Regions from separate parts of the Acidilutibacter cellobiosedens genome, predicted to be linked through region 4. Evidence: riboswitches for the same ligand, from Rfam matches in the RefSeq annotation. Region 4 holds a riboswitch; each other region holds the start of a gene.

Region 1 (7,913 bases), 1.7 Mb from region 4:
TGAGAAAGGAAATATGGATAAAAAAGAAAGAGAACTTAAAGCAGCGGAGAAAATATTCGGAATGATTCCGGGGAAGAAAGGAGAAGAATTGAGGTCCCTTTGGGAGGAATTTGAGGCAATGAAAACGGATGAAGCCTTATTTGCAGCTTCCATGGACAGACTTCAACCCTTTATAATGAATTATAATTCTTCGGGAGGAACATGGAAAAAATTTAATATTTCAAAAAAACAGATACTTAATAGAATTGCCCCGTTGAAAAGAAGTTCAAAAGTGCTTAATGATTATGCGGAGAGACTAATTGAAGATTCTTTCAAGAAAGGATATATAACTAAAGAATAAGAACTATATTTTATTTGTCAAATTCAAATTTGTATGATATTTCTGCTTGCGATTAAGAAAGTAAGGTATGTTGGTGTAATCTGAAAGCTAATAGTATTATACAGCAGTGATTATCAATAGAAATAAGTAATAACGCTTTGTTTTCAAAAGCTGCTATAAATAAGAAAAGGAGACATTAGTATGAAAACAATTAGACTGGTTCAGGAAACAGATGCCGCAGAAATTCTGGCAATATATGAGTTCTACATTAAAGAAACAGCTATTACTTTTGAATGTGAGACTCCTTCCTTAGATGAATTTAGAAATCGCATAAAGGAAATATCATCCGAATATCCTTATATAGTCTGCTTGTCGGATAAAAAAATTATTGGATACGCATATGCGCACAGACAAATGGAGCGGGCTGCGTATCAATGGAATGCAGAGTTGTCTGTGTACATTGATAAAAACTGTTTGCGCTGCGGAGTGGGCAAAGCACTTTACAATACCTTGATTGAGATATTGCAGATGCAAAATGTGCGCAACGTATATGGGGGCATTACATCTCCTAACGAAAATAGCAAAAAATTGCATGAACACCTCGGATTTAAAAAATTAGGTGTATACCACAACACAGGATATAAGTGCGGCGCATGGCATGATGTTGCATGGTTTGAAAAGACTATTGGAAATTACGATCTTGACCCTAAACCATTCTTATCAATTCGAGAAATTGACAAGAAAACAATTATGGAAATATTGAATCGTCATAATGAATTGCTTAATTCCATGTTAGCAGAATAACATGGGGCAATGTTGACAATCTCAGATAATTCAGTATAGCCTGCAAAAAAATGCGCCTTAGCGCATTTTTTTGTTATGGAACTATATATGCAATTGGTAATTGTGTATTTTTCAAAGTTCTAAAATGCAGGGATTACTCCGCCATTATATTTTTCTTCAATGAATTTTTTTACCTTTTCGCTTTGGAGAGCTTTTATTAATTTCTGGAATTTTTCTTGGTTTTCTTCTCCGCCTCTTACAGCAACTATATTAGCATAAGGGGAGCTTTTATCTTCAAGTATTAAAGCATTTTTCGTAGGAACAAGATTAGCTTCAAGGGCATAATTTCCGTTGATTACAGCACCATCTACATCTCCGAGTACTCTTGGCAATTGAGCGGCTTCCAATGCCTCAAATTTTAAGTTCTTTGGATTTTCTGCGATATCATTTTCTGTAGACAAAATATTATCCGGATCTTTTAATTTTATTATTCCGTTTTCCTGAAGAAGCAGAAGTGCTCTTCCTCCGTTTGTAGGATCATTTGGAATCGCAATGGTACTTCCGTTGGGAATTTCATCTATGGATTTGTATTTTTTGGAATATAATCCCATGGGTTCAATATGAACAGCACCTATAGATACGATATTTATATTTTGCTTTTCTTTAAATTCGTTCATATAAGGGAGATGTTGAAAGAAATTAGCATCGATTTCTTTGTCGGCTAAGGCCGTATTTGGCTTTACATAGTCGGTAAATTCAATTACTTCGAGTTTAATTCCCTCTTTTTCTAAATCATCTTTAATCAAATCTACAATTGCTTTGTGAGGTTCGGGAGAAACTCCGATTTTTATTACATTTTCTGCACTTTCTTTTTTCCCGCACCCGGTGAGCAAAGTAAAAATTAAAATGGCAATTAATATTAAACTGAATTTTTTCATTATAATTCCTCCTTATTTTTTATTTAATTTGTGAGCCAATTTATTGCCAAATAGCTGTATTCCCTGAACCAGAATAATAATTATTATTACGGAAACTACCATTATGTCGGTTTGAAATCCATAGAGCCCATATCTTATGGCCAGATTTCCCAAACCACCTCCTCCGATAGCTCCTGCCATAGCAGAATAGCCGATTAAATTGATAACAGTTAGGGTAATTCCTGACACTAAGGAAGGCATAGCTTCGGGAATCAATACTTTAAATATGATTTGTCTGACTGTAGCTCCCATGGCTAAACTTGCTTCCACGACTCCTTTATCTACCTTTTTTAATGCCTCTTCTATTACTCTTGCAACGAATGGAGCGGCAGAAATGGAAAGAGGGACAATTGTAGCAGTCGTTCCGATGGTCGTTCCCACAATAATTCTGGATACGGGAAAAACGAGGATCATGAGTATGATAAAAGGAAAGGATCTTAGAATATTGATTATTCCTTCCAGAATCTGATTTAACATAAGCTTCTCCCATATTCCGCCTCTTTCGGTAATTGTTAATAATACACCTAAAGGGAATCCTAAAAGGAGAGAAAATATAGTAGAGAAAAATACCATATATATAGTTTCTAAAGTTGCTTCATATACCAGTTGCCCCATTTAAATCACCTCGAAATTGATACCTTGATTATTAAGCCAAGATAGGGACTTTTCTATTTCTTCATTTTCTCCGTCTACTTGAACAATCAAATATCCAACGCTCGTTTTATTTAGATCGTAAATATTTCCGGAAAGTATGTTTACAGAAATATTAAATTTTTTTATCATATCGGATACAACCGGTTTTCTTGCGTTTTCTTTACTAAAGCTTAGTCTTATTAATTTTCCGTGATCAATTTTAGGCAGTGGAACGAATTCATCGGTGTTTATATTCAGGCTGTTTATAAAAGAACGACTAATTTTTGTCTTAGGATGTCTGAATAATTCTTCGACAGTATTTGATTCTATTATTTTACCGTTTTCTATGATAGCGACTCTGTCACAAATATCCTTAACCACTTCCATTTGATGAGTAATCATGATTATGGTGACATTGAATTCATCTCTTATTTTTTTTAGCAATGCCAAAATCGATTTGGTGGTTATCGGATCCAATGCGGAAGTACCTTCATCACTGAGGAGTACTTTAGGGTTATTTGCTAATGCTCTTCCTACTGCTACTCTTTGTTTTTGACCCCCGCTTAACTGGGCTGGATAGGAATTTATTTTATCTTCTAATTCAACATATTTCACGAGTTCTTTTGTTCTTTTATCTATGTCTTTTTTATCCATTTTTTCCAATCGCAATGGAAAGGCTATATTATCGTATACATTTTTTGAGGAAAGAAGGTTAAAGCTCTGAAATATCATTCCTATTCCCTTTCTTTCTTCTCTCAGTTCATTTTTATTCAAATTTGTGATATTCACATTATCAATTATTATTTTTCCGCTGTCAGGTTCTTCAAGACGATTTATACATCTGATAAGAGTTGATTTACCTGCACCGCTCAACCCTATTATTCCAAATATCTCACCTTTTTCTATGTTTAAATTTATATTTTTTAAAGCAATAATTTTTTTATTATCTTGTATATAAGTTTTTGATAAGTTTTCAATGGTAATCAACAAATTCACCCCTTTAAAGAATTACTCTGTGAAGTAATAAAGACAATAAAATACCTCTCTCAATGATTTAAGGTTTTTTAAATAAAAAAACCTCTTTTCGGAAGAAAGAGGACTATATCCCCTCTCATCTCTCGGCAAGTATTACCGTAGGAATTGGCACCTTGTATTTACACAGGTTGCCGGGTTTCATCGGGCCAGTCCCTCCACCTCTCTAGATAAGAGTTTAAACTTACTATTAATTTGTATAATAAATATTCTAATAGTAATTTAAGTTTTTGTCAATATTTTTTAAAAATTAAAAACTATGTTTCCATTAAAAATTTTTTTATAATATTTTATTATAGTTAAAGTATTTTTCTATGAATAAAAAACTATTCTAAAATCTTAAATGAATAATAGACAAACTAAAGACACAAAATATTTAAGGAACAAAATATTTTGTGGAAAGGAGAAATTTTATGGCGCTTAAAAATACTGTTAATTTAGGAAATATTAATCAAAGTGAACTTCAAAGCATAAGGGAAATTGCAAGTTGTCATCAAACGATGGCTGCCAAATTTGATCTATACTCTAATCAATGTCACGATGCTCAGCTTAAACAGATGTTTAAGCAGTCCGGGCAAGATGCTCAAACTACCGCATCTAATTTAACAAATTCACTATAAAAATTAAGGAGGGATAATATGCAAGAAAAAGATATGGTAAGTGATGTTTTGACAGGAACGAAAGCCAGTATAGAATCTTATACCAAAGCTATAACGGAATGTTCCAATCAGCAATTGAGGAGCACATTGCAGCAACTTAGAAATGAAGCGGAACAATTTCAATATCAGTTATTCCAAATAGCAGAAAAAAAAGGATACTATAATCCGGCTCCTCCTGCTGATCAAAAATCTATTCAGACTGTTAAAACCGGCCTTTCATCTGGAATGTCCGGGACTTCAGGAATGAATATGCATTAAATCCAAATAGGAGAATATACTTTTTTGAAATCCCTTGAAATGAGATAATATTTCATTTCAAGGGATTTTTAGAATGGAAACAATTGATTAGATATTTCTAATGTATTGAATATAAAATACACTTGAGTTAAAATATATTAGGATGTCTTCAACATTTGAAGCATGAGACTTAAATAAATTTGCAGGAGGGTCAAGGCAATGGATTTATTGTTAACTATTTTTGACATGGACGGATTGATGTTTGATACAGAAAGAATATCATACGAAGCTTGGAAGGTAGCAGCTGAAAAGTATAAATTTGAGATAAGTTCAGAAACATATGAAGGGCTTATATGTAAAACAGAAGAAGATCTATTAAAAGAACTGAGATACATATATGGGGAAGCTGCTCCTATAAATGAATGGAGAAATTATATGAAGAAGGTAAGAGGAGAGATTATAGATAAGAATAAGACCGTCCGTAAAAAGAAAGGGCTGGATTCTCTGATAAATTTTTTAAGGAATAAAGATATTAAAATTGCTGTGGCATCTTCAAGTTATCGGAAAACTGTAGAAAAATATTTAAAACTTGAAAATTTGACGGACCATATAGATATAATTGTTTCCGGAGACGAGGTTTTAAACGGTAAACCGAATCCCGAAATATTACTAAAGGCTTGTAGCAAAGCCAATGTGGATACTTCAAAAGCGTTAGTTTTGGAAGATTCTTTACCGGGGATAAAAGCTGCAAAAAATGCAGGGATTAATGTTTTTCTTGTTCCCGATATGGTAAGAAACAAAGAAATTGAATCTTCAGCAGACAAGGTATTTAATAGTTTGGAAGAAGTTCGAATATATTTATCTTCTGTATTATAAAAATTAGAAAAATGGATATATAAAACAAAAAATATTTTTCTTGAAAGATTAATTATTCTATGTTAGAATATATGTAATTGCACGAGTGACGGAATTGGCATACGTATACGATTCAGGTTCGTAGTTTTGAGGGTTCGAGTCCCTCCTTGTGCACCATAAAAATACCTTTAAATTGATCCTGAGAGATCAAAAAGGAAAGTATAGGCAAGCTAAGCTGTGCCTTCCTTTTGAGGAAGGTTTTTTTATGTCCTTTTCATTTAAAATAGTCCAGTGAGGCTAAAAAGGAGGGAATATAAAATGCTTAAAGGAAGACATTTGATTGATCCATTGGATTTTTCGGTAGAAGAATTGGATGAAATTTTTTCTTTTGCCGAAGAAATAATTGCTGAGCCGAAAAGATACAGCAGTTTATGTAATGGAAAAATATTGGCTACATTATTTTATGAGCCCAGTACAAGAACAAGATTTAGTTTTGAAGCGGCTATGCTTCGACTTGGAGGAAATGTTATAGGCTTTTCCGAACCTAATTCAAGTTCCGTTTCCAAAGGGGAAAGTATCCCAGATACTATCAGAACAGTAGGTTCTTATGCGGATATTATAGCCATGAGACATCCGAAAGAAGGAGCACAAAAATATGTTTCCCATTACTCGCCTGTTCCTATCATTAATGCAGGTGATGGAGGGCATCAACATCCTACCCAAACTTTAACAGATCTTTTAACAATCCGAAAAGAAAAAGGTTCATTCGATAATTTAATTATTGGAATATGCGGTGATTTAAAATTTGGCAGAACAACTCATTCTCTTATAAAAGCCATGTCAAGATATAAAAATGTATCTTTTGTTCTCATTTCTCCTCAAGAATTAAAAATTCCCGATTATATTAAAACTGAAATATTGGATAGTAAATGTATAAAATATTTAGAGGTTGAAAAATTAGAAGATGTTATAGGAGATTTGGACATATTGTATATGACCAGAGTACAAAGAGAAAGATTTTTTAATGAAGCTGATTATATAAGACTTAAAGATAGTTATATATTAGATAAGAAAAAGTTGGACCTGTCGAAAAAGGATCTGAAAGTACTTCATCCTTTACCGAGAGTCAATGAGATAAGTATTGAAGTAGATGATGATCCTAAAGCGTGCTATTTCAGACAGGTGAAAAATGGGATGTTTGTTCGTATGGCTCTTATGGCCAAATTATTGGGGGTGGTATAATAATGCTTTATATTGATAGTATCACTAAAGGTATAGTTATTGATCATATAAAGGTAGGATGTGGATTTAAAATATTCAATTATCTCGGTTTGGATAAAATCCATTCCACAGTAGCCCTTATAATGAATGCTCCAAGTAAGAAATATGGTAGGAAAGATATAATTAAAATTGAAAATGATATAGATATAGATTTAAACTTATTGGGTTTTATTGATCCCAATATTACCATAAATATTATAGAAAATGAGAAAATAAAAGAAAAGACCAGGCTCTCTCTTCCTTCCAAGATAGAAAATGTGATTAAGTGTAAAAATCCAAGGTGTGTTACTTCAACGGAAAGAGATATTAAACATGTCTTTGTCCTGGTGGATAAAGAAAAGGGAATATATAAATGTCAATACTGCGATCAGATATATACAGGAGACATTTAAATGGATATTTTAGTCAAAAACGGAAGAGTGGTAGACGGCTTTAAAGAATTTACAGGAGATGTGTATATTAAAGGTGGGAAAATAGAGGATTTCGGCACGAACTTAAATTATAATTGTAAAAAAATTGATGCCGGTGATTTATGTGTGATGCCTTCTTTTGTGGATATGCATGATCATTTCAGGGATCCCGGATTTACTTTCAAAGAAGATATTTATACCGGAAGTAAAGCAGCCCTAAGAGGAGGATATACCTTTGTAAATTTAATGGGAAATACCAACCCTGTGTGCAGTAATATGGAAATAGTTGATTATGTATTGAATAAATCAAAGAAGTTTGACTTAGTTGACGTTCATCAGGTGGTTTCCATTACAAAAAATTTTGACGGCGAAACTTTAGAACATCTTGATACCTTGGACAAAAGAGTCAAATTTATTTCCGATGATGGGAAAGGAGTAGTAAGAAATGACATTATGTATAAGGCTTTTCTAAAGGCAAAGGAAAAAGGACTTGTAATAATATCCCATGCAGAAGATGAGAATTTAACTCCTATGGATAACAGACTTTCAGAAAACCTTATGACCATAAGGGATATTTCTCTTGCAAAATTTTCAGGAGGAAGGCTTCATCTTGCCCATGTGAGTACTAAAGAAGCGTTGGAAGAGATAATAAAAGCCAAAAAGGAAGGTGTCGGAGTTACCTGTGAGGTGACTCCTCACCACTTGGCTCTTTATGACAATGATTATA
Region 2 (7,913 bases), 1.0 Mb from region 4:
ATTCATGGACTCACCTTTTACTATTATTTATTATTGTTTTCAGGAGAGTAAATGATGCTTTTTGCTTCACAGGTACCAATTTCTATTTTACCCTGGTCTAATTTTGAAATTATTTTTTCGTCTAAGGTAGATTCGTAAAAATTTTCTGTTTTACCTATAATTACTGCCTTCTTACTCCTAAGTCTATCAGGATTATAAAACCTTACAACCAAATTCTCTTTCTGTTCCGCTTTTTTTACCGTTGATAATATAACATCTCCTCTTATCTCCAATGCAGAATAATCTAACGGCAAATTTTTATCTTTCGGATTTGTAATGACAAAGTAAGTTGTATTATTCTTAAACTGTGATCCCTGGTAGCAAATGATAGGAGTAAGTATTTCCTTCGCATTCTTAGCAAGTTCATAATCACAATATTTATCATAACATGATATAAAATATTTCGCATTAATTTTCTTATTTATAAGCCTGGAATCGAAAGTTTGGGCTTTCATGCCCGATGCTCTGCCAGGTCTGTCATTAAGATTTTCCTTCCCAAGGTATGGAATAGATCTTAGTACAGTCATGGCAATCTTATTAAATTTCTCACCTACAATTTGGTACTCTCTTACCCCATCTGTAACAACCTGAACCGTTAAATTCTCATCCGTTATACTGACAAAGCTCTGCATTGGCTCAATTGTCCTGGGTTTTTCGTCCCATTTCTCTTCCTTCCAGGATTCAGCTTCTTTAAGATAAGTTTTTCTCTTTATAGTGCCAAATTGTTCATCGGCATAAGAGTATTTCGCACATATATCAGTATTTGCAATAATTCTAAGTCTATGCTCCACTGCCCTATTGAGTACTGTAACATCTATTCCGATATTGGAATTATTTTTAATTAATGAAAGTTCTAAAGTAATATTGTTATTTACGGTATTTTTTCCTTGAACTCTTTCTTTTAAATTATAGGGTAAAGGCATATCAACAGTTATATAAAGGGTGCTTTTAAGAGTATTGATTATTTTATCAACATTTATTACATTAATATCTCTTAAATAAACATTGTGAGTCGGTTCGGAATAGTCGTAACTGTCTCCTTCATCCCCGTCATCTTCAAAATAAATTGCATCTTTATAATTAATATGCCTCTTCTTGTCATATATATTTATAATTCCCTTATCGTCTATTGATATAAGGAAGTATTCATTTTCTATAGAATTGTTACTTTCAATTGGTGGTATATGAGATTTCACTTTCTTACGGATATAAAGGGTTTTATAACTAAAGGGCTGTAATTCTTCAATATCAATTAATATCTTAGCATCAAATATATTTTCAATCTCTTTATGCCAAGAAGTATCAGAGTCGTTATCCACTCCGATCTCCTTAACAGAACTCTTAAGCAAAGAACCCGTTACATTTTTAATATCAATAATTTGTGGTTCATATATATTGCCTTCTTCATCATAAATTTCCACTTCATCAAAAGGTAAGAAAAGCTCCGTCTCTATAATTCCGCCTCTTTTATAAGGCAGGAGATTATATACTTGAAATTGGAAGTTATCTTTTACCGGAATCCTTGTACTTATTTCCCTCATCTTTAATTCCGTTAATGAAGACAAAAGATTTTTTGCTTCAATAAACCTATATTCAACATATTTGTTGGTTTCATCAGAATTACACATGCCAATGCTGTCGTGGGCAGAATTTAGAAGCATTAGCTTCCAAATTTTTTCAAAGACCTTTTCTTCATACTTAAAACCAAGGGTATAAGCTAATGACGATACCGGCTCAGCTATATTTTGAATATAATTTTCTATTCTGTTATTCATTATCTTTAAATCTGCACGAGTTGAAAAAATGCTTTTATGAGTTCTCGAATATTGTCCAAAAGTAAATTCTCCTTGATATCTTTCAAAATCCACGCCGGATTTTTTAATTTCCATTAATCCTTCTTCTAAGGACATTATCTCAAAATCCATATTCGGTAATATTTTTCGGGCTGTTTGAAGAATTTGAGGTAAATCCTTTCTGATTGGTTTTTGATCTTCCCCATTAAACAACAATATTAATCCTGTCCTATACTTTTCTTTTAATTTGTCTACAATATCAATTATATACTTTTTAAGTTCACCCGGATTTTCCGGAGGATATCCAAAACTTCCGTAAGCGTATATATTGTGAACAAATACTTCATCACCATTTGGCGAAACCCAATAAAATTCCCTATTCTTAACTAATCTGTCGGATATACCTCTTCTAAAGGCTGCATAATCAAAACCAAATCCCTTATATATCTGTGGCATCTGCTCATTCATTCCGAACGAATCGGGAAGATACCCGACTTTCATATATTTCCCAAGCTTTTCGGCATAATGTATACCATAAAGCAAATTCCTTATTAAGGATTCGCCTGATACTACTAATGTGTCAGGTTGAGTATACCAAGGTCCGATAATCATTCTATTATCTTTGACAAGTTTTTTAATTCTCGCCTCCATGTCAGGTCTTGCGGAAACATAATCTTCTATTATTGAAGTTTGTCCGTCAAAGATAAAACACTTAAATTCTTTATTCTGTTCTAAATATCCGATAATTTCATCAAAATCGTGGAGAGAATAGATGAATGATTTTGATGACGTAAAATACCATTCTCTATCCCAATGGGTATGAGGAATTACACCTATTTTTAATTTTTCCATTTTTCCTCCTTATCCTTATAACTTCTGTTTTATTAGAAAACTTCTAATTTACCTTTCTTAATCAGGTTATTTCTATGCAGTACGTTTATTACGGCAATCAAAATAGATCCTACAGCCAATCCTATTATATACGGAACTATTCCGTCTATAAGCGGCCAAGCCCATATTGCGGATTCGGGAAACCATTGAACAGCTCCCAATGCAATTGCCGTAACCGAACCTATTACAGAACAAATCACATATAAAGGAATTACAAAGCCGGGTCTCTCTAAAGCAAAAGGAATTGCTCCCTCTGAAATTCCCATGAAGGCTAAAAATATAGATGTCTTTCCTGCCTGATAAAATTGTTTGTCGTATACCCTTCTGCCGACTAATTTTTTATCAATTAAAGTACTCAATCCCAATCCTATAGATGGAGTGACTATTGCTATAACCCTTGCAGTAATAGGAAGAGTTTTTTCTATCGTAAATGCGGCAGCAACAAATCCTGCCGCCTTATTAACAGGCCCTCCCAAATCAAAAGCCGTTGCAGCAGAAAGGATTACCGCATATATCATCTCTCCCGATTTCCCTGCAGATTGAAGCACATTCTTAATAAGACTATTCATAGCGCCGCCAACAGGGGTTACTATATATACCATAAATATCAACGTAAACAATACCGTTAATAGAGGAACTAAAAAAGTAGTTTTAAATGCCAGCCAATTATGTGATACCTTTATTTTTTTGTTCAGCCATTTTACAAAATATCCGACAGCAAAAGCTATAATAACGCCCCCAAGAAACCCTGAAGCAACGGGAGCTGCCGATTCCCATTTCCCGTTTACAATGCTTAGCTTAGCAACCGGATTATTTGCTATATATCCGCCGATAAATCCCGCAAGAAGAGCGGTCTTCCCGCCTATTGAATTAGCAGTAAATGCTGCAAACATAGGAACTGCAAATCCAAATAACGTAAAGCCAAAAGTAGACATTACATTGGCTAATTTCAATAATATTTCGCTAAATCCGGTATATTGTCCTGAATTTAATGCATCTATAATGGATAACGAAGGGTCTACCCTTAATATGACATAAGGTATAATTTGTGAAAATGCTCCGACAAGTCCTCCCATAATCAATATAGGTATCATATAAGATATACCGGTCATTATATGTCTGCTTATTTCTGTCCAAGCAGATTGCTTACCATCATTTAAATCATTTGCCTTTCCAACAATTTTATCCTCAGACACTCCGATAGTTCTTTTTTTAATCGTCATTTCAATTCCCTTCTTTCCTTTTAAAAATTACTTAAATCCTTTATCTTCTTCGATTTCTTCTAAAATTCCCTTTGGATTTTTAATTAATTCCTGAAGTTCCACTTCGTATACTTCATATCCTTCAAATCTGTCCATACCTTCAGGAGTTATTCCCACAGAATGAATTATAATATCTGCTTTTTTAATATCATCTGCCGTAAGCTTGTTTTGAATTCCATCTGCTCCTTGAGTTTCAATCTTTACATCATACCCTTTTTCCTTTGCCGCTTTCTCTAATGCTTCGGCAGCCATAAAAGTATGGGCAAGTCCCATAGGACAAGCACATAAGCCTATAATTTTCTTTGCCATAATATTCTCTCCTTTCAATTTTAAGAATTTAAAGCACTCATAATTAATTCATATATTAAATTAATATCATCAGACTCGTTTAAAGTAGTCTTAAATTTATCATCCACAAGTTTCCTGGATATTTTAGACAACATGGTTAAATGGATATTGTCCTTATTTTCTTTAGGAGTCAAAAAGGATATAATCAGTTTAATATTCTTTCCGCCCCAGTCAATGATGTTCTTCGACTTTATGATGAATATCGCCGGAAGGTTAATTGATTCCGACTTAGTGTGTGGTATTGCTATTGTTTCATCAATGGCGGTATTAAATGCCCTTTCTCTGCTCCATAAATCTTTTTTTGTTTGATCTTTGTCATTGGATATGCTTAGTTCAACAGCCTTACCGGCAATAAAATCAATACTGTTTTCTTTGTCTTTTAAACCAATATCTAAAAATATATAATCCTTCTTAAAAATATCCAATTATATCCTCCTTTAATTGTCTCGTTGATAAGTATCACATTTTAGCTATATTTATAATCTATTTATAATTATAGTATTATGAAATCGTTTTATTTATATTAATCTTACCGTTATATCGGTAAAATTTAATTATTTAACTTCATATAAAAAATGAGACATAAGATCAGTTTAAAACTAACTCATGTCTTCTAAATTTTAAAAATTTTTCAATGGTATTAAAGTTTAAATCCGTCTTTTCTCAATTCTTCTACTTTATCAGTTCTTTCCCAAGGAAGATCCAAATCCGGCCTTCCAAAATGACCGTAGCTTGCAACTTGTCTATATATAGGTCTTCTTAAATTCAAATCTCTGATGATTGCAGCAGGCCTCAAATCAAAATGTTTGTTAACTAAGCTCTCAATTTCATTATCAGTCAATTTTCCTGTTCCAAAGGTCTCCACATAAATTGACAGAGGTCTTGCCACTCCTATGGCATAAGCAAGTCCTACTTCACATTTTTCCGCAATTCCTGCGGCTACTATGTTTTTTGCCACATATCTCGCGGCATAGGCTGCAGAACGATCTACTTTTGTAGGATCCTTACCCGAAAAGGCCCCTCCTCCATGTCTGCAATAGCCTCCGTAAGTATCGACTATTATCTTTCTTCCCGTAAGTCCCGAATCCCCCATTGGACCTCCGATAACAAACCTTCCAGTAGGATTTACATAGTATTTGGTATTCTCATCTATCATATTTAAGGGTATTATCTTACTTATAACATTTTCTATTATATCCTTTCTGATAGTTGGTAAATCAATATCTGAACAATGCTGAGCGGACACTACAACATTTTCAACTCTTACGGGCTTTCCGTCTTCATATTCAATAGTTACCTGAGTCTTCCCGTCTGGCCTCAAATAGGGAAGCGTATGATTTTTTCTGACTTCCGCCAATCTCTTTGATAACTTGTGAGCCAAAGATATAGGCAGAGGCATTAGTTCCGGCGTTTCATTGCAGGCAAATCCAAACATCATTCCCTGATCACCGGCACCGATACTGTCTAATTCATCTTCACTCAATTCTCTCTGCTCCAATGCTTTATTTACACCAATAGCTATGTCGGGGGACTGCTCATTAATTGAAGTAATTACCGCACATGTATCCGCATCAAAACCATATTTTGCTCTGGTATATCCTATTTCCTTAACAGTCTTTCTTACAACCTTAGGTATATCTACATAACATTTTGTGGATATTTCACCAACCACCAGTATAAGTCCTGTAGTAACACTTGTTTCACAAGCAACTCTTGCCTCCGGATCCTTTTCTAATATAGCATCCAATATGGCATCCGATATCTGATCGCAGATTTTATCAGGATGTCCCTCTGTTACGGATTCCGAAGTAAACAACCATCTTTTCATACAAATGCCTCCTTGATTTTCTGTTTTTTTAAATAAAAAAACCTCTTCCGAAGAAAAGGCAACAAATGCACCTCATCTTTCAGAACAACATTTCTGTGGGATTTAGCACCATTGAAGTAAGTACACATTTCAGGTTGCCGGGTTTCATAGGGCCCATTCCCTCCACCACTCTTGATAAGGTTCAAGATTTTTATTCAATTATTTCCAATATAAGAACTTGACTAAATTATAACACTGCTAAAATGATTCGTCAATAAAAAATATCAATGCTCAATTACCAGCCGCAATACTTTCCAATAGCCTTATTAAAATGTTCAATATGAACTTTTTCATCCAAAATAATTCTCGCCAAAATCGCCTGAACATAAGGGTCATTAATCTCTTTGATATGTCTCTCATAGTTTCGAATTGCTTCGTATTCAGACATAAGATCCGCATGAAGCCGGCCACATAAGTTACATCCATAATATACATATCCCGCATTCCAACAACAGCAATTTGTATTTTGGCTCCCTCTGTATATAGGATTGCCTCCCAACAGTAAAATGGTTTCTGCTAACATCTCCATATGATGCATTTCCGTGATAGATATACGTTCCCACATATTAGCGACTTCTTCCGCTTCTTTGTTGGAAATAAAATAATGATATAAGTACTGATTTATTGCTGTAAATTCACTAACCCCTCCTGCATAGTCATCCATCAGAATCTCCGCATAGAGTTTATTTTCTCCCAGAACTTTAATTTCCGGATATGGAGACGGGTCCGCATATCCTCCATGTATTATCTCATTACCACCCATTTGTTTCATACAATTTTCCCCCTTATATATTTAATTGATTTAATATAGAATATGATTAGAAAGAATTTCTGTTCATATAATTGAACATCATAATATAATTTCTTACTTCCCTTTCAAATCAATAGATACAGTGAGAAAAATGCTGATTTCTCAAGGATACTTAATCTATAAATGAATAAATCTCCCATTTAACTTATTTTGTCACGTTGCACGAAATCGTAAGATACATTATACTATAATAGTTACGGGGTGTAGCGCAGCTTGGTAGCGCACGTGGTTTGGGACCATGGGGCCGGGGGTTCGAATCCCTCCACCCCGACTGATGGCGAACAAGGAGATATAATTCTTTTTGTTCGTTATTTTTTTCCTTTGTCAAATGATTGTAATGATTTTGTAATCAATTTGAGATATTTAAATTATATAATATTTTTAGGGGGTTCCCTTAAGTAAATATTAATAAAAAACAAGTGAGGTGACATTAATGAAAAAAGAAATTAAAAAATCTTTTATATTACTCTTAGTACTCGTTTCAATATTATCCGCAGCTTCCCCAGCTTTTACTGTAGCTACTAATCCTGTTATGCCTACTGTAATATATGAAACAAAAAATTCGAAACATCTCTCCAGCGGAGTAGAATACAGCAACATCCTTAAATTTACTACTAAAGGATGGTGGAATATAAATGTTCTCAGGGTTAATTTAAAAGATAAGTATACTGAAGTCAAAGGCTTATTCAGTAAAAAGGGAATTTCAAATAGAGAAAAAGTAAGTACTATGGTAAAAGATTCAGGGGCCCTAGGAGGAATAAACGGAGATTTCTTCGAATATAATCCTATTCCTCACTCTCTCGGAGCATTAATTAATGACGGAGACATGATTTCTTCGCCTATGAGTAAAGATTATGCTCTTCCGGCTTTTGTATTAGATGAGAACAATAATCCTTCTCTTA
Region 3 (7,913 bases), 530 kb from region 4:
ATCATTCCTCCGGCTACCTGAAGACCATCAAGGATTACGGCAGGTATGGAATCGATCACCGCCTTAGCTGTACTTGCCCCAAAATATAAAGGCAAAAAAGCAATTAAGAAAAAGAAAGTAAACATTGGAATCATTCCGGCAAGGTTCATTAGTTCTATACCTTTCGTATCGCCTTTTTCAGCATATTTATCAGCTTTATGAATAAATCCGGCATTTGCGGTATATATTAAATTGCTGATGGCCTGAACGGCTATAGAAAATGGTACAGCTATTCCGATTGCAACTTTAGCATCAACATTCGTCAGTATTGCAAAGGAAGTTCCCAATATTCCTCCAATGACACTGTTTGGAGGCTGCGCTCCTCCTATTGCCATTACTCCCAGGAATACCAATTCCAAAGTACCCCCAACAATTAATCCTTTTTGAACATCCCCAAGAATCAGCCCAATTATTGCCCCAGTCGCAAGAGGCCTATAAATCTGTAGATTACCATTATCACTATCCAAACCGCATATCCCCGAATATATGGATATTAACAGTACTTTTAATAACATCATTCCGCCTCCTTTATTAATTTCATCATATCGGTTCCGTTTTCAGTCGGTACCCTTTTAGCTTCACATTTAATGCCCATCTCTCCCAACTTTTTAAAAGCCTTGATATCTTCTTCATCAACTGAAATAGCAGAAGATATTTGTTTTTTACCTTCCTTGAAATGCATATTCCCGACATTTACTTCTTTAATAGGAATACCTCCTTTAATAAGCTTAATAATGATGCTTACATCTCTTACTATTAAAAAAATATTTTGGTTCGGTCCCGCCTTTGGCAGTTTCTTAATAGCTTCTTCAATACTAAAATAACGAGTACCTACTCCGTGAGGAGCAGCCATATCCAGCAGCAGCTGCTGAGTCTTATCTCCACAAACCTTGTCGTCAACTACTACTATTAAATTAGCATTGACCTCCGAACACCAGGATACAGCAACCTGTCCGTGTATAAGCCTGTTATCAATTCTTGTCAATACAATTGGCATATTTTCATCTCCTTTTGGTATTTATCTACCGCAAAATTCATACCAACCAGTGTAACATATAAATATAATAAAAAAACAAATAAAAAAAGGTGCCTCAATTCAATATTAGACACCTTTAAACTGTAGTATTTCAATATTTACTCAACTTTTTATAACTTTAAATCACTTATTTTTAAATTAATTATATCATAAATATAGGCAATCTCTGATACAGGTATTTCTATTTTGTAAACATCGGCTATGACACTAAAAGATTCATCAACATAATTTATAAACTGTCCATGACACTGTTTAAATTCATCCAGCCCTTTATATGACATTATGGGTTCCTTCATCACCAATCTTTCTATAAGACAGCTTATATGGATATACAAACTTATCTTTAAATCATTGGTGAAATACTTTTTTAGTCTTCGCTCAAGATCATTTATTATAATTTCAACCTGATCGATTATTTTGTTGGAATTTAATATAGTTATATTTTCTATAACATTTTGCAGTGAAAATAATTTTACTATAGCCTGATTAATCTTCTCTACATCTTCTTTACCTGCAATATTTTTTAGTGCCTTTTTAAGAGCACTGTAGCCTTTGCTGAGTATTAAATCTTCCAAAGACAAATACTGAATCTCTTGAATCCCTGGATTAATCGTCCCTATTATCAATTTTACTTCATATTCCTTAAATATTTTATCTTCGGTTCCATTTCCTTTAAGTTTATTATAGTCATAGGCAATTATTTCTATATTGTTATCCATGAGGCATTTGGCAAATAAATCCCTTATTTTTACCGCGACTCCTATTCCGGTCATACAAGTCACGATTATGGCATCTTTTTTGTTTCTGTTATATTTAATAAATTTATACCTATTATTATTTTCAGCTACAGATTCCGATACAACTTTTTCTAATTCTTCTCCTCTTATTATCTTGTTGCCTACTCCTATGGCCAATTGAGTAGTAATATTGTTCACAATCCCTATATCTCCATTTACAATATCCCCAATGGATCTGTATATTTCCTCCAAAGAACCCATATCCACCAATATAATAACCCCTGAAGACGTATTTATGCCCTTTAGATAACTGCATATTTTATGCATAATCTCTTGAATAGACATTTCTATAGGCATATCAAAAGCTTCAAAAATAAACTGCCTCAGAAGCCTGTTTGCAACGCTTGCAATACTGCTCGCTGTAGAATATCCGTGAGAAATAATTACAGCGGTAATATTTTCCCCGTTATTTTCTTGGTTAAATGTATTTATATATAATGTAAAATAAATTAATATTAATCTGTCGGTTTTCATATCAAGATTAACCTCAATAAGTCCTGTCATCTTTTTTGCAATTAAAAATTCCTTTGGGAAAACATCTTCTATAATATTCAAAGCAGCCTCAAAGTCATAGTTACCTTCGAGTTTTTTTGTAATACCATCATACATTATATTTATCAAATATGTAAAAACGATGGATGCATTGCCGTAATATCTGATTCCATATAAGTTCTCCATAATTTTCAAAATATTCTGTATAACCTTCTTAGTTTCATTATAAAAAACAGTGTCATTATAATTTTCTATATCTTCAAATATAATTTTATCTAAAACTTTATCTATGGTTGTCGTCATTTTTTTCTTGAAATTCCGTATATCGGTTTTATTATTCTTATAATCCCGAATAGAATCAAGCAGTACCTCTGTTTCTTTATTTATCGTGGAATCTTCAAATATATCATTGGGGGCATAATCTTTAGGTATATCTTTAGATACAAACATGCTGCTGAATATACTTCCTGTTAAAATAAAATCAACTTTGGTCTTAATTTCTGCAGGTAAATCGTATAAATGTATTTTCAATATCTTAACACTGTCCATTACATATGCACCATAAGCCGACGCACAACTGTATTTGATTGCATTCTTCAGTTTTCCTATATTTCCCGATATATTGATCTTTAATAAAACATCCATCACCTGTTTACTGACAACAATATCTATTCCGATATTTTTTGATTCTTCCTGATAAAAATTGTATATCATCTGCAATTTTTCCTGAACAGGCCTTCTGAACAAATCCGGTATGCTTACAACTAAAGGTATACGACGTAAAAATGTGTTAATAAGACTCAAAGACGGTTCTTCCGTCGTAGCAAAGATAAATCTAACCTTTGATGACCTCCAATTGTTAGACTCTCCTAATCTTCTGAATATTCCTTTATCAAGAAATAAAAAAAGTTTCTCCTGTCCTTCCGGAGTCAGCCTATGAACTTCATCTAAAAACAAATAACCTCCATTAGCTTCCTCCAACAACCCTATTTTATCCTTATCAGCACCTGTAAAAGCACCTTTCACAAAACCAAATAAATTTGCCGACAACAATTCCGGATTGTCTGCATATTCTGCACAATTAAATATGACATAAGGAGCATCTTCGGCTATTATTTTGTTATTCTTTGCATATTCATATATAACTTGTGCCATAAAACTTTTACCTGTACCGCTATTTCCTATAAGAAGCAGGGGAAGACCGTCAGGAGGATATGTAGCAGCCGACTTGCACATTTTGACCTGTTCTCTAAGACTTCCATGACTTCCTATTATCTTGTCAAAGGGATCGTATTTTTCAACTGCCGTTCCTCTTCCGATTTCCACATGACCAATCGTTTTCTGCAATATAGAATTATTTTCATAGGCATCCCTGTCTATGAAATAAACAGGTCTCGTATTAATTTTTATTGCTTTGCCTTCCATATACAATTCATTCAGCAAATGACTTGCAACATTTCTTTTGATATTTAATTCTTTTGATATTTCGCTGGCAGTTACACCTCTCTTTTTGTTATTACACAAATCTAAAGACATAACTTTTAAAAAATTATATACTTTATCCTTGTTCCTTTTCATACTTATCTTATTCTCCTTCTTTGCTAAACATTAAATTTTATATTTTAACGTTTAGCTGCCACATAAAATTGTACTTAAAATATTTCTTATTATTTTGTTATTTAATCCATTATACCCTATTTAAGCCTTATATGCTATAAAGTAAAGTGACGATGGATTATAAAAAAATTTGTTGACATTTTTAAATAATGCTTGTATAATTCATTATTAATAATTGAATATGAAAAACTTCTTATCCAGAGAGGTGGAGGGACTGGCCCTATGAAACTTCGGCAGCGGATTCTTTTCATTAGAGAATGCTGTGCCAATTCCAGCAAGCTTTATAGCTTGGAAGATAAGAAGAGCGAATGTATCATCTTTTGATATAAACCTCTTCTTACTTTAAATTAAGAAGAGGTTTTTCATTTTCATAATATGTCAGAAGAAGGTGATGCTTAAAATGTCAGAAGAAATAAAACAAAAGATTTTAAAAGATGTAGAATCCAATAGTTCTAAGTATATTTCCATAAGTCATGAGATTCACGATCACCCTGAAATAGGAAATGAGGAAATCTTGGCCAGTAATCTATTAACACAGCTTTTAATATCAGAAGGTTTTTGCGTAGAAAAAAATGTAGCAGGTCATCCCACAGGATTTATTGCAAAAAAGGAATCTTCTCATTTATCGGGGCCTACCATTGGATTTTTAGCCGAATATGATGCACTTCCTAAATTAGGTCATGCTTGCGGCCATAACATCATAGGAGTCAGTAGTGCCGCGGCAGCAATTGCTTTAGGAAAAGTATTGGACGAAACGGGAGGAAAAGTTGTAGTTTTAGGCACTCCTGCCGAGGAAGGAGGAAATAACGGAAGTGCCAAAGGAAGTTTTGTAAAGCATAATCTATTGAAAGGAATCGATGCTTGTTTAATGGTTCATCCCGGAAATAAAACATATACTACAGGAAAATCTCTTGCGGTAAATCCCCTTGATTTTGAATTCATAGGAAAATCCGCTCATGCATCAGCAGCTCCCGAAAAGGGGATTAATGCCTTAGATGGAGTTATACTTTTATTTAATGGGATAAATGCTCTGCGTCAGCATGTAACAAGTGATGTAAGAATTCATGGAATAATTACCCATGGTGGAGATGCGCCTAATATTATACCTGAATATGCCAAAGCCCGCTTTTTCATAAGAGCAGATACAAAAATTAAATGCGACAAAGTCACTCAAAGAATAAAAGGCATTGCTAATGGTGCCGCTCTTGCTACCGGAGCAAAGGTAAATATTATTGAATTTCAAAATTCAGTTGATAATATTCTGCCTAATAAAAAATTTGACGATGTTTTTAAAGAAATCTGAGAATCCTTTGGTTTAGATATTCATTCGCCGGAAAATAAAGCCAGTGGATCCAGTGATGTTGGAAATATCAGTCACGTAGTGCCAACTATTCAGCCTTCAGTTAAAATAGGTCCTGACAATTTAGTAGGACATACAATAGAATTTAGGGAAGCCGCTCGTTCAAAGGATGGTGACAGAGCCCTCTTATTAGGAGCTAAAACATTGGCTTTAACAGGATTAAAATTAATTTTAAATAAAAAATTGTTGAAAGAAATTAAAGACGAGTTTGAATATCAATTAAAGAATGAAGCTAATGAATTTTAACAATTTAATTTTGTAACATATTTAAAATTGTAAGTTTCTTTTTTAATATAAATTAACTCCTCCAAATTTTTTGAAACTCATCTTACGGAAAATCCAAATTAGGATAAATGGAATTTTCATATAGTTAAAAAAATAATACGGATTTTAAAAAATCCGTATTATTTTTTAGTTTTGTAAATTTTATGATAATAATACTTCAACAAATAAATTGATTTTAGCTAAATATTCCCGTACTTAAATATCTCTCTCCATTATCCGGAGCAATAGCCAATACAGTTTTGCCTTTTCCTAATTTCTTTGCCCATTGTAGTGCTGCATAGACCGCTGCTCCCGATGAAATTCCTACAAGTATCCCTTCTTCCCTTGCCAGTTGTCTTGTAGTTTCAATGGCATCTTCATTAAATACCGTATTTATATCATCCAATAAATCAAGGTCCAGTATACTTGGAACAAAGTTAGCTCCTATTCCTTGTATTTTATGAGGACCTGCTTTTCCTTCAGACAATAAAGGTGAAGATTTTGGCTCTACGCCTACTATTTTCACATTACTGTTCTTCTCCTTTAGAACCTTCCCTACTCCTGTAACTGTGCCTCCTGTACCTATACCTGCAATAAATACATCTATGTTACTCCCCAGATCTTTGAGTATTTCTTGAGCTGTGGTTTCAATATGGGAAAGAGTATTATTTTCATTGCCAAACTGATAAGGTATATAATAATTTGAATTTTGCTTTGCAAGTTCTTCTGCTTTATCTACTGCTCCCTTCATCCCGTTTGAGCCAGGAGTTAAAACAACCTCTGCTCCAAAAGCTTTGAATAAATTTCTTCTTTCTATACTCATAGTTTCCGGCATAACAAGAATAACTTTATATCCCTTTGCAGCACCTACCATGGCAAGACCTACTCCGGTATTTCCGCTTGTTGGTTCCACTATTACATATCCTTTTTTTAACTTTCCCTCTTCTTCAGCTTTTTCAATCATATATAGTGCTGGCCTATCTTTAACACTTCCACCCGGATTAAAATATTCAAGTTTTACATATATATCCGCATAATCTTTCCCTACCAATTTGTTTAATTTGACGATAGGTGTGTTGCCTATTAGCTCTAATACATTTGTTGCAACTGTCATTTAAATCCCTCCAAATTAATATTTTAATACTAAATTTATGCCCTTTAAGCTTTTTTATAACCCATAGAAAAATCCTGTTTACCTTAATATAGATTTTTCGTAAAATGGGTTTTAAGAAAGGTTTCCTTAATATATTAATGTCTCAATGGAAGCCTTTCTTCATTCACAAAATATTATTATTTTATGAATTACTAAAAAGCATTAAATTTATTGAAACAAAAAAACTTCTGTCTCCGAAATAAACAATTTCAGAGGCAGAAGTTTTGCTTCCACGGTCCCACTCTGTTTAGATGAACAAACATCCATCTTTAAATCCGGCACTTTCATGCCTTATCTCTATAACGGAAGAATTCCGTAACAGTCTACTTTCCCTACGGTTTCGACTTAACACTCCCAAGAGCACTTTTGATATGTCCAACTATAGAGTTCTCTCACCGCCTGAACTCCTCTCTGTATATCTTTCATATCATACTTTCCTTGATCATAGCGTTTAAAATTTAATTCATACTAAATTACTATACATTCATAATAATTCATATTCAAAAAAAAGTCAATAGTTTATTTTAAAACTCTATAGCTATTTTTATGAAATATTTATTTCATAATCAATATCTCCGGCCATTATTCTTTCAATTCTCTCTCCTTCAGTAATTACCCTGTTCAATTTCTCATCAAAGGGGTACATTCCTCCATTTACAATTCTTGTAGTTAATTTCCCGCATGCAGCACTATTTCCTTTTAAATGAGGTGCATCAAGAATACCTATTTTAACCGCTTCTTCAAGAATAACAGGATCTGTTAGAGGATCTTTTGAACTGTTAGATAGACTCTTAATGGAATTTATTATTATGCTGCCGTCTTTTATAAGCTGAGCCTTCCTTCTCTGAACATCTATATCGTCAACCATATTTATATCTCCCAAGAATATATTTTTCAAAACTCCCCTAACTATCATACAGGATTCTATTATATCATCTGCTGTTGCCGCATGATGAGCTTCACAATATCCTACTACGTGGTATATATGAGGTTTTATAGCCATAGATAGATAAGCAGATGATGCCAACTGTCCTTTTGCCTGGTATAGATTAGTAGGAAAACTTGCGAGGCCGGCTCTCGCTTGACGGTAAACCCTAAAATTCTCGTCTTCTAAGTTTTCAATAAGCTCTATCATTGCTAACATCTTGGCTAAGT
Region 4 (7,913 bases):
ACAACTTTACTGGACAAAATTCTGGACAGACAAAATATGTATCAAGCCTTTAGAAGTGTATGTTCAAACAAAGGCGCAAGTGGAGTTGATGGAATAACTATCAATGAAATTGACGGATATATTAGAGAAAATTGGCAAAGAATTAAAGTCGAGATAGAGGAAAGAAGTTACAGACCACAACCAGTTTTAAGAGTAGAAATTCCAAAACCTAATGGAGGTACCAGAAAGTTAGGAATACCTACAGCCATGGATAGGATAATACAACAGGCAATAGTGCAAGTCTTAAGTCCTATTGCAGAAAAAGAATTCTCAGGAACCAGTTATGGATATAGACCAGGCAGGAACTGTGAAATGGCGGTAGTAAAACTACTGGAATATTTTAACGATGGGTATCTATGGGTAGTAGATATTGACCTGGAAAAATTTTTTGATACTGTTCCGCAAGACAAACTGATGAGTTTGGTACACAATATCATAAATGATCCTGACACTGAGTCATTAATCCGAAAGTTTCTTCAAGCAGGAATAATGGACAAAGGTGAATATCGGCCATCAAAAAGGCAATGGGGATTACAAAAGTTAGGAGTTAACAAGGACCTAGCAAGATTAACCTCATATTGCGGAGACAGGTACTATTTTGTAGCAACAAAAACTTGTGTATCAAGAGCAATTTCTAAGGCTATATTAACCCAAAGAGGATTAATCAGTCCATTAGATTACTATGAGCACAGGCGTAATGTTAGATTTAATTGAACCGCCATATACGGAACCGTATGTACGGTGGTGTGAGAGGGCAATTTATTTTGCCCTACTCGATTTGTGAAAAAGGCTTCTATTGAAGTACTAATAAATTGAAGCGGCCTTTTTTGAAACTAATTTAAGGTTAAGTTTACGTTAAGGTAAAATAGGATTTTCCTATGGGTTATGAAAAGTTAATTTTGATTCTTATCGAGAGAGGCAGAGGGACTGGCCCGATGAAGCCCGGCAGCCTGAATAATATGAAAGTATATTATTTAAAGGTGCCAAATCCTGCAAACCATGATGGTTTGAGAGATAAGAAAGCATGCCAGTTAGATTATTAACCTGCTTTCTTATTAAGAAAGTAGGTTTTTAATTGTGAAAAAGGCTTTTATTGAAGTACTAATAAATTGAAGCGGCCTTTTTTGAAAACCTATTTAAGGTTAAGTTTACATTAAGTTTTCCTATGACTTATAGGTGTGCTTTCGTGTTAATAAAGGGGATGATAAAAATATGTTGTAACGATATTATAAGAAAAATTATTCACAGTAATTTAATAATAAAAGGAGAGATAAGCATGAAAAATAGAATAAGATTAATTTTATTGATATTGGTATTGGCTTTAATGTTTGCAGGTTGCTCAAAAGAAACTTCAAAGGAAGAAAGTGTACCCGAATCCGGTGAAAAATCTTCTGATTCTGCTGAAAAATTGGCTGACAAGCAAGAATTGAACTGGGTTATTTCAAGTGAATTGCCTACTGCAGATTCTGTTAAATCTTATGATACATTGAGTTCTTCCCAAATTGAAATATTTGCAGAAGGTTTATATAAAATTGACGGAGATAATAAAACCGTTCCAGTAGAGGCAGAAGGGGATCCTCAAATCAGTGAAGACGGTTTGGTGTACACTATTAAACTTAAGGATAATTTGAAATGGGCAAACGGAGATCCATTGACCGCTAAAGACTATGTTTTTGCATGGAGACGGTTATTTGCACCGGAAACGGCGGCCCAAAGCGCAAGTACATTTTTCAACATAAAGAATGCCAAAGCAATTAATGAAGGGACAAAAGATCCTTCGGAATTAGGAGTTGAAGCCGTCAGTGATACGGAACTCAAAGTAACCCTTGAATATCCGGATACGTATTTTACATCTTCATTATCATCTGTAAATTTATTTCCTCAGAATGAAGCATTTGCAACATCTAAGGGGGAAGCATACGGAACAACAAGTGAAAATACTTTAGGAAATGGCCCCTTTGTCCTGAAAGACTGGGATGGTACAGGTCTTACATGGAATTATCAAAGGAATGAAAATTATTGGGATAAGGATAATATAAAACTTAATAAAATCAATATTCAGGTTGTTAAAGAAACGGGAACTGGAATTAATCTGTACGAATCAGGAGCTATTGACGCTACATCTTTATCTGGAGATTATATCAGTCAGTATATAAATAATGATGACTTTCTTTCGGTACTTACTCTGACAGATTCTAATCTTGAATTTGGCATAAGTTCAAGCCCCACTCTGCAAAATGAAAATTTCAGAAAGGCAATTTCACTGGCAATCAATAGAGATGAGTTGGTAAACAACATACTTGTCGATGGCTCAAGACCTTTAACGGGAATTATTCCTAAAGGAATTGCGACGAATCCAGATACAGGGAAGGATTTTTCGGATGAAGCAGGTGTCTTGGTAAAAACGGATGTTGAGGAAGCGAAAAAACTGTGGGAAAAGGCTAAAAGCGAATTGGGAGTGGAAAAAGTTGAATTGACGTTAATCACCAGTGATACGGAAGGAGCCAAAAGAACGGGGAATATTTGCAAAGTCAATTAGAGACTAATTTATCGGGACTGACTATTAATTTGAGCAATGTTCCCGCAAAAGTTCGTTTTGAAAAGATGATGGCTTATAATTTTGATTTGGCTCTCGGCGGTTGGACCGGAGATTTTGATCCGGTTAGTTACTTGAATCTGTTTTTCTCAACATATGAACATAATCACGGGCAGTATAAAGACTCCAAATATGACGCGCTAATTACAAAGATTAAAACTGATGATTCAACAGATCCTCAAAAAAGATGGAAGGATTTGCAGGAGGCACAGAAATATATTTTGAGTAAGGCAGTTGTTGCTCCTTTATACCAGGGAGCGTCAAGTTATTTGATAAACCCAAAGGTTAAAGGAATCGTTACTCACAACTTAGGTACTCCATTAGAGATTACCCATGCTTATATTGTTAAATAATATACCAATTAATTTTAGATTATCAGGTAAAGTCTATTTTAAAAATAGACTTTACCTAACTTTAGAAATATGAAATAACAACAAAAAGAAAGGTGCAGATAAATATGAGTAATTTTTTCAGATTTATTTTAAAAAGGGTAGTTTATATGCTGATAACACTTTTTCTTATTAGTTCGTGTACGTTTTTGCTGATGAATTTTTTGCCGGGAACTCCCTATAACAATGAAGCAAAGTTAACAAATAAGCAACGGGAAATTATGAATAAAAGATATGGATTAAATAAACCTTTGGTGAAACGTTATATAATTTATATGTCCGGTGCGGTTCGAGGAGATTTTGGCATTTCGCTACAGTTTGGCGACCAACCGGTCAAGTCCATATTGGCTAAACGCATTGGTCCGTCACTTCAATTAGGGGCACAAGCCATGATTTTGGGAACTACCGTAGGAATTATTTTAGGGACGGTTGCAGCTATGTTTCAAAACAGCTTTATAGATGGGATTGCATCTTTGTCGGCTATTATCGGACGATCTGTTCCCAATTTTGTATTTGCGGTTCTTCTGCAGCTTTTGTTTGCCGTATATTTAAAGTGGTTTCCCATTGCTTTATGGAACGAAGGATTTTTATCAACGGTTCTGCCGACTGTTGCTTTGTCCATTTCACCGATGGCAGATTCTGCTCGTTTTATTCGTACTGAAATGATTGAAGTATTGAATAGTGATTATATTGAGTTGGCAAGGGCGAAAGGGATGAGTGAATGGAGAGTTGCCTTCAAACATGGGTTAAGAAATGCCTTAATTCCATTGATTACAATATTGGGACCTATGTCTGTAAGTTTGATGACCGGGTCGTTGGTAGTTGAAAATATTTTTGCTATTCCGGGCATCGGAGAACAGTTTGTTAAGTCCATTATGACCAATGATTATTCTACAATTATGGCGGTAACCATGCTTTATTCCACATTGCTTGTTACTATAATTTTATTGGTGGATATTCTGTATGGAATTGTTGATCCTCGAATCAGAGTAGGAGGGGGAGAATACTAATGGATGAACTAATAGATAAAAAAGATGAAAATAAAAATTTATATTCCGAAATTCCGTCATCATATTTTACGCCGTTAGATGAAACTTATCACTTTGACAATGAGCGTATAGCTGCACCATCCTTGTCGTTTTATCAGGACGGATGGCGACGTCTGAGAAAAAATAAAGCGGCTGTGGTTTCAATGGTTATTTTATTGCTGATTATATCAATTGAAATTGTTTCTATATGGTATACCCCTCATGATCCCAATTTACAAAATGTTCCTCATGCTAATTTACCTCCCCGTATTCCTCACGTTAATATTAACGGGTTTAACGGGAAGGCCAAGATATCGGGAGAATGGGTTGATAAATATGAACTTGCCCATGTTCCTCATGATGTCAATTATTATTTCGGAACAGATGCTTTTGGCAGAGATTTATTATCCCGGGTATTGGCAGGAACACGGATTTCATTGCTTATCGCTTTAGCTGCGGCTTTTTTTGATTTGTTAATAGGAATAACATATGGATTGGTTTCGGGATGGAAAGGTGATAGTGTGGATATAATCATGCAGCGTATTTTGGAAATAATCTCCGGAATTCCCACGTTGGTCGTGGTGATACTGATGCTTTTATTTATTAGACCGGGAGTGACTTCCATTATTGTTGCCATGGGTTTAACAGGCTGGATTACAATGGCTCGAGTTGTCCGTGCCGAAACATTGAAATTAAAAGATCAGGAGTTTGTGCTTGCTGCCAGGACCCTTGGGGAATCATATTTAAATATTGCAGTCAGTCATATTTTGCCGAATTTGAGTGGCATTATTATAGTTCAGACAATGTTTACTATTCCCAGTGCAATTTTTTTTGAGGCTTTTCTGAGCTTTATTGGGGTTGGAATGCGTGCTCCCAATGCATCATTGGGAACATTGCTAAATGAAGGATATAAGACATTTAGATTTTTGCCTCATCTTATGTGGTTTCCTGCTGCTGCTATTTGCATAATCATGATTACATTTAATTTGTTGGCGGATGGGCTCCGTGATGCATTTGATCCGAGGATGAAAGATTAGGAGGGTTAAGATGAGTGAAAAAATATTAGAAATTAATAATTTGCATGTTTCGTTTCAAACATATGCAGGGAAAGTACAAGCCGTAAGAGGGGTATCTTTAACATTGAATAAAGGAGAAACTTTGGCTCTTGTGGGAGAATCCGGTTCGGGAAAATCCGTGACATGCAGAAGCATTATGGGATTGCTTTCAAAAAATGGCAGTATTGATTGCGGGCAAATAATTTTTGACGGAAAGGATTTATTATCAAAGACCAATAAAGAGATGCAGAATATTCGCGGAAAAGAAATAGCAATGGTTTTTCAAGACCCGATGACTTCTTTAAATCCAACTATGACTGTTGGTAAACAGGTAGCAGAGCCTGTTATTTTACATCAAAAATTGAGTAAATCGGAAGCTATGAAAAAAGCATTGGAATTGTTTCGGTTAGTAGATATTCCTGAACCCGAAAAGCGTTTAAAATATTATCCTCATCAGTTCTCCGGAGGGCAACGACAACGTATTGTAATTGCTATCGCATTAGCTTGCAATCCTAAGATATTAATTGCAGATGAACCGACCACTGCTCTGGATGTGACTATTCAGGCTGAGATTTTAGACTTGATGAAGAGTATTCAAAAGAAAGTAGCGACTTCAATAATATTTGTTACTCATGATTTAGGGGTAGTTGCTAATATTGCAGACAGAGTTGCCGTAATGTATGGAGGTAAGATTGTGGAAATAGGAACTGTTGATGAAATATTTTATAATCCTCAACATCCGTATACTTGGGGATTGCTGCGTTCAATGCCGACATTGGATAACGAGGAGGATAGCTTGTATGCTATTCCTGGAAGTCCGCCAGATCTGTTGGATCCTCCTCAGGGAGATATTTTTGCGCAGCGAAATCAGTATGCTTTAACCGTTGATGCGTATTATGAACCGCCGATGTTTAAAATATCTCAAACTCATTATGCTTCAACATGGCTTTTGGATTCACGGGCTCCTGAAATAAAGATTCCTCAATCTATTGTAGCTCGTCAGCAGTATTTTAAATTTAAAAAACAAAGTTTTAAAGATAAGAGGGGTTAACAAAATGAATACTAACAATGAAATTTTACGAGTTGAAAAATTGAAAGAGTATTTCAGGTCCAATGGTAATAATATTGTAAAAGCAGTGGATAATATTAGTTTTAATATATTTGAAGGTGAGACTTTTGGTTTAGTCGGGGAATCAGGGTGTGGAAAATCAACAACAGGCAGAACTATTATACAATTATATAGACCGACCTCCGGTAAGATTTATTTTAACGGTGTTGATCTTTCTACAATCCATAGCAAGAAAGATTGGCTTCAGTTTCGACGTGATGTACAAATGATATATCAGGACCCTTACGCATCTCTCAATCCACGAAAAAAGGTAAGGGATATTATTGCTGAAGGAATTAAAGTCCATGGATTATCAAAGAATAAAGATGACTGCGATGAACAAGTCAATGAATTACTTATGACTGTTGGCTTAAATTCTGATCATGCAAATAGATATCCTCATGAATTGTCGGGAGGACAACGACAGAGAATAGGAATTGCCAGAGCATTATCGGTACGGCCTAAATTTATTATATGTGACGAACCTATATCGGCTTTGGATGTATCAATACAGGCACAAATCGTAAATCTGCTGAAAAAATTGCAGAAAGAAAAACACTTGACTTATTTGTTTATAGCTCATGATTTATCTATGGTAAAATATATCAGTAATCGTATAGGTGTTATGTATCAAGGTAAACTTGTAGAGCTTGGAAATGCAAAGGAGATCTATCAATTTCCATTGCATCCGTATACGGAAAGCCTTCTGTCGGCTATACCGCTGCCGGATCCGGATTATGAACGGCAACGAAATCGTATTGTTTTTAACAATTTGGTACAAACAGAAACGAGCCAACTTCGTGAAATAATTCCCGGGCATTATGTCTATTGTGATATTGCTGATATCCCTGCTTATCAAAAAAAATACCAACTGTTGTTATCTGATTCAACTAAAGAGGGATAGTTGGAAGAGTCGCCAAAACTAAATGTTTTGACGACTTCCTATGGTTATTTTCTTCTGTTGTTAAGCAACTTCCCTTTTTCATAGTATCCCTTCATTATATTATCCGGAACAAGGCTTCCTCCCGTTGCCCAACATATATGAGTAGAATTTTTCAGATATTCTTCTCCATATTCTTTTGATATAAGAGCAGGTCCCGGGAATCCGGCCAGAGCAGAAGGTTCCAGATATATTTTTTCTTCTTCTGCTAATGCTGCCAAAAATCTATATAATTGGTTGTCTTCAACGGTAAACTCACCGTCTAATATGGGATCCATTATCTTCCCTACAAGACCTGAAGGTCTCCCTACAGCTAATCCATCGGCTTCCGTTTTATTATCCAATCCGAAATCTTTAACGGAGATTTGGTTATGAAGTCCGGTAATAAGTCCTAAAAGCATCGCCGGAGAATGGGTTGGTTCTGCAAAGAAGAGATGAGCATTGTCCTTGTATATGAGCTTTAATCCGTAAGCTATTCCTCCCGGGCCCCCGCCTACGCCGCAAGGGAGATATACAAATAAAGGGTGATCTCTATCCACTGGAATATTCATCTTTTTTAGTTGTTCTCTTAGTCTGAAGGCTCCTACAGCATATCCTAAGAAAAGGTCCTTAGAATTTTCATCATCGATGAACATGCTTTTGGGATCTTCATTAGAAAGTTTTCTTCCTTCTTCTACGGCTTTTGAATAGTCGGAAGAATATTCCACTACATTTACTCCTTTGCTTCTCAATAATTCTTTTTTCCATTGTTTTGCATC

Evidence for each region. A riboswitch is a leader RNA that binds a small molecule or an ion and turns the genes downstream of it on or off. The one in region 4 is predicted to bind S-adenosylmethionine.
Region 1: another riboswitch for S-adenosylmethionine. It lies ahead of EQM13_RS06550 (methionine ABC transporter ATP-binding protein); the one in region 4 lies ahead of EQM13_RS16585 (peptide ABC transporter substrate-binding protein).
Region 2: another riboswitch for S-adenosylmethionine. It lies ahead of metK (methionine adenosyltransferase); the one in region 4 lies ahead of EQM13_RS16585 (peptide ABC transporter substrate-binding protein).
Region 3: another riboswitch for S-adenosylmethionine. It lies ahead of EQM13_RS13895 (M20 family metallopeptidase); the one in region 4 lies ahead of EQM13_RS16585 (peptide ABC transporter substrate-binding protein).

What each region holds. Positions count from the first base shown of each region.
Region 1 covers NZ_CP035282.1:1,393,047-1,400,959, forward strand. The annotation lists gene EQM13_RS06530 (HD domain-containing protein) at 1-340, shown strand, start outside; gene EQM13_RS06535 (GNAT family N-acetyltransferase) at 521-1,123, shown strand; gene EQM13_RS06540 (MetQ/NlpA family ABC transporter substrate-binding protein) at 1,243-2,040, opposite strand; gene EQM13_RS06545 (methionine ABC transporter permease) at 2,053-2,694, opposite strand; gene EQM13_RS06550 (methionine ABC transporter ATP-binding protein) at 2,695-3,699, opposite strand; SAM riboswitch class I at 3,821-3,921, opposite strand; gene EQM13_RS06555 (hypothetical protein) at 4,158-4,364, shown strand; gene EQM13_RS06560 (spore coat protein) at 4,383-4,661, shown strand; gene EQM13_RS06565 (HAD family hydrolase) at 4,860-5,516, shown strand; tRNA gene EQM13_RS06570 (tRNA-Leu) at 5,596-5,672, shown strand; gene pyrB (aspartate carbamoyltransferase) at 5,814-6,737, shown strand; gene EQM13_RS06580 (aspartate carbamoyltransferase regulatory subunit) at 6,740-7,168, shown strand; gene EQM13_RS06585 (dihydroorotase) at 7,169-7,913, shown strand, end outside.
Region 2 covers NZ_CP035282.1:697,954-705,866, reverse strand. The annotation lists gene EQM13_RS03355 (BglG family transcription antiterminator) at 1-6, opposite strand, end outside; gene EQM13_RS03350 (glycoside hydrolase family 38 N-terminal domain-containing protein) at 24-2,684, opposite strand; gene EQM13_RS03345 (PTS fructose transporter subunit IIC) at 2,717-3,946, opposite strand; gene EQM13_RS03340 (PTS fructose transporter subunit IIB) at 3,974-4,294, opposite strand; gene EQM13_RS03335 (PTS sugar transporter subunit IIA) at 4,315-4,758, opposite strand; gene metK (methionine adenosyltransferase) at 4,974-6,161, opposite strand; SAM riboswitch class I at 6,231-6,342, opposite strand; gene EQM13_RS03325 (ferritin-like domain-containing protein) at 6,436-6,972, opposite strand; tRNA gene EQM13_RS03320 (tRNA-Pro) at 7,209-7,282, shown strand; gene EQM13_RS03315 (phosphodiester glycosidase family protein) at 7,445-7,913, shown strand, end outside.
Region 3 covers NZ_CP035282.1:2,888,139-2,896,051, forward strand. The annotation lists gene agaW (PTS N-acetylgalactosamine transporter subunit IIC) at 1-554, opposite strand, end outside; gene EQM13_RS13885 (PTS system mannose/fructose/N-acetylgalactosamine-transporter subunit IIB) at 554-1,036, opposite strand; gene EQM13_RS13890 (sigma 54-interacting transcriptional regulator) at 1,186-3,942, opposite strand; SAM riboswitch class I at 4,172-4,283, shown strand; gene EQM13_RS13895 (M20 family metallopeptidase) at 4,382-5,284, shown strand; gene EQM13_RS18755 (hypothetical protein) at 5,363-5,587, shown strand; gene cysK (cysteine synthase A) at 5,802-6,719, opposite strand; gene EQM13_RS13905 (cobalamin B12-binding domain-containing protein) at 7,303-7,913, opposite strand, start outside.
Region 4 covers NZ_CP035282.1:3,421,773-3,429,685, reverse strand. The annotation lists gene EQM13_RS16590 (reverse transcriptase domain-containing protein) at 1-753, shown strand, start outside; SAM riboswitch class I at 943-1,060, shown strand; gene EQM13_RS16585 (peptide ABC transporter substrate-binding protein) at 1,316-2,578, shown strand; gene EQM13_RS16580 (periplasmic substrate-binding domain-containing protein) at 2,563-2,988, shown strand; gene opp3b (oligopeptide ABC transporter permease) at 3,093-4,034, shown strand; gene EQM13_RS16570 (ABC transporter permease) at 4,034-5,089, shown strand; gene EQM13_RS16565 (ABC transporter ATP-binding protein) at 5,100-6,158, shown strand; gene EQM13_RS16560 (ABC transporter ATP-binding protein) at 6,163-7,119, shown strand; gene EQM13_RS16555 (D-serine ammonia-lyase) at 7,164-7,913, opposite strand, start outside.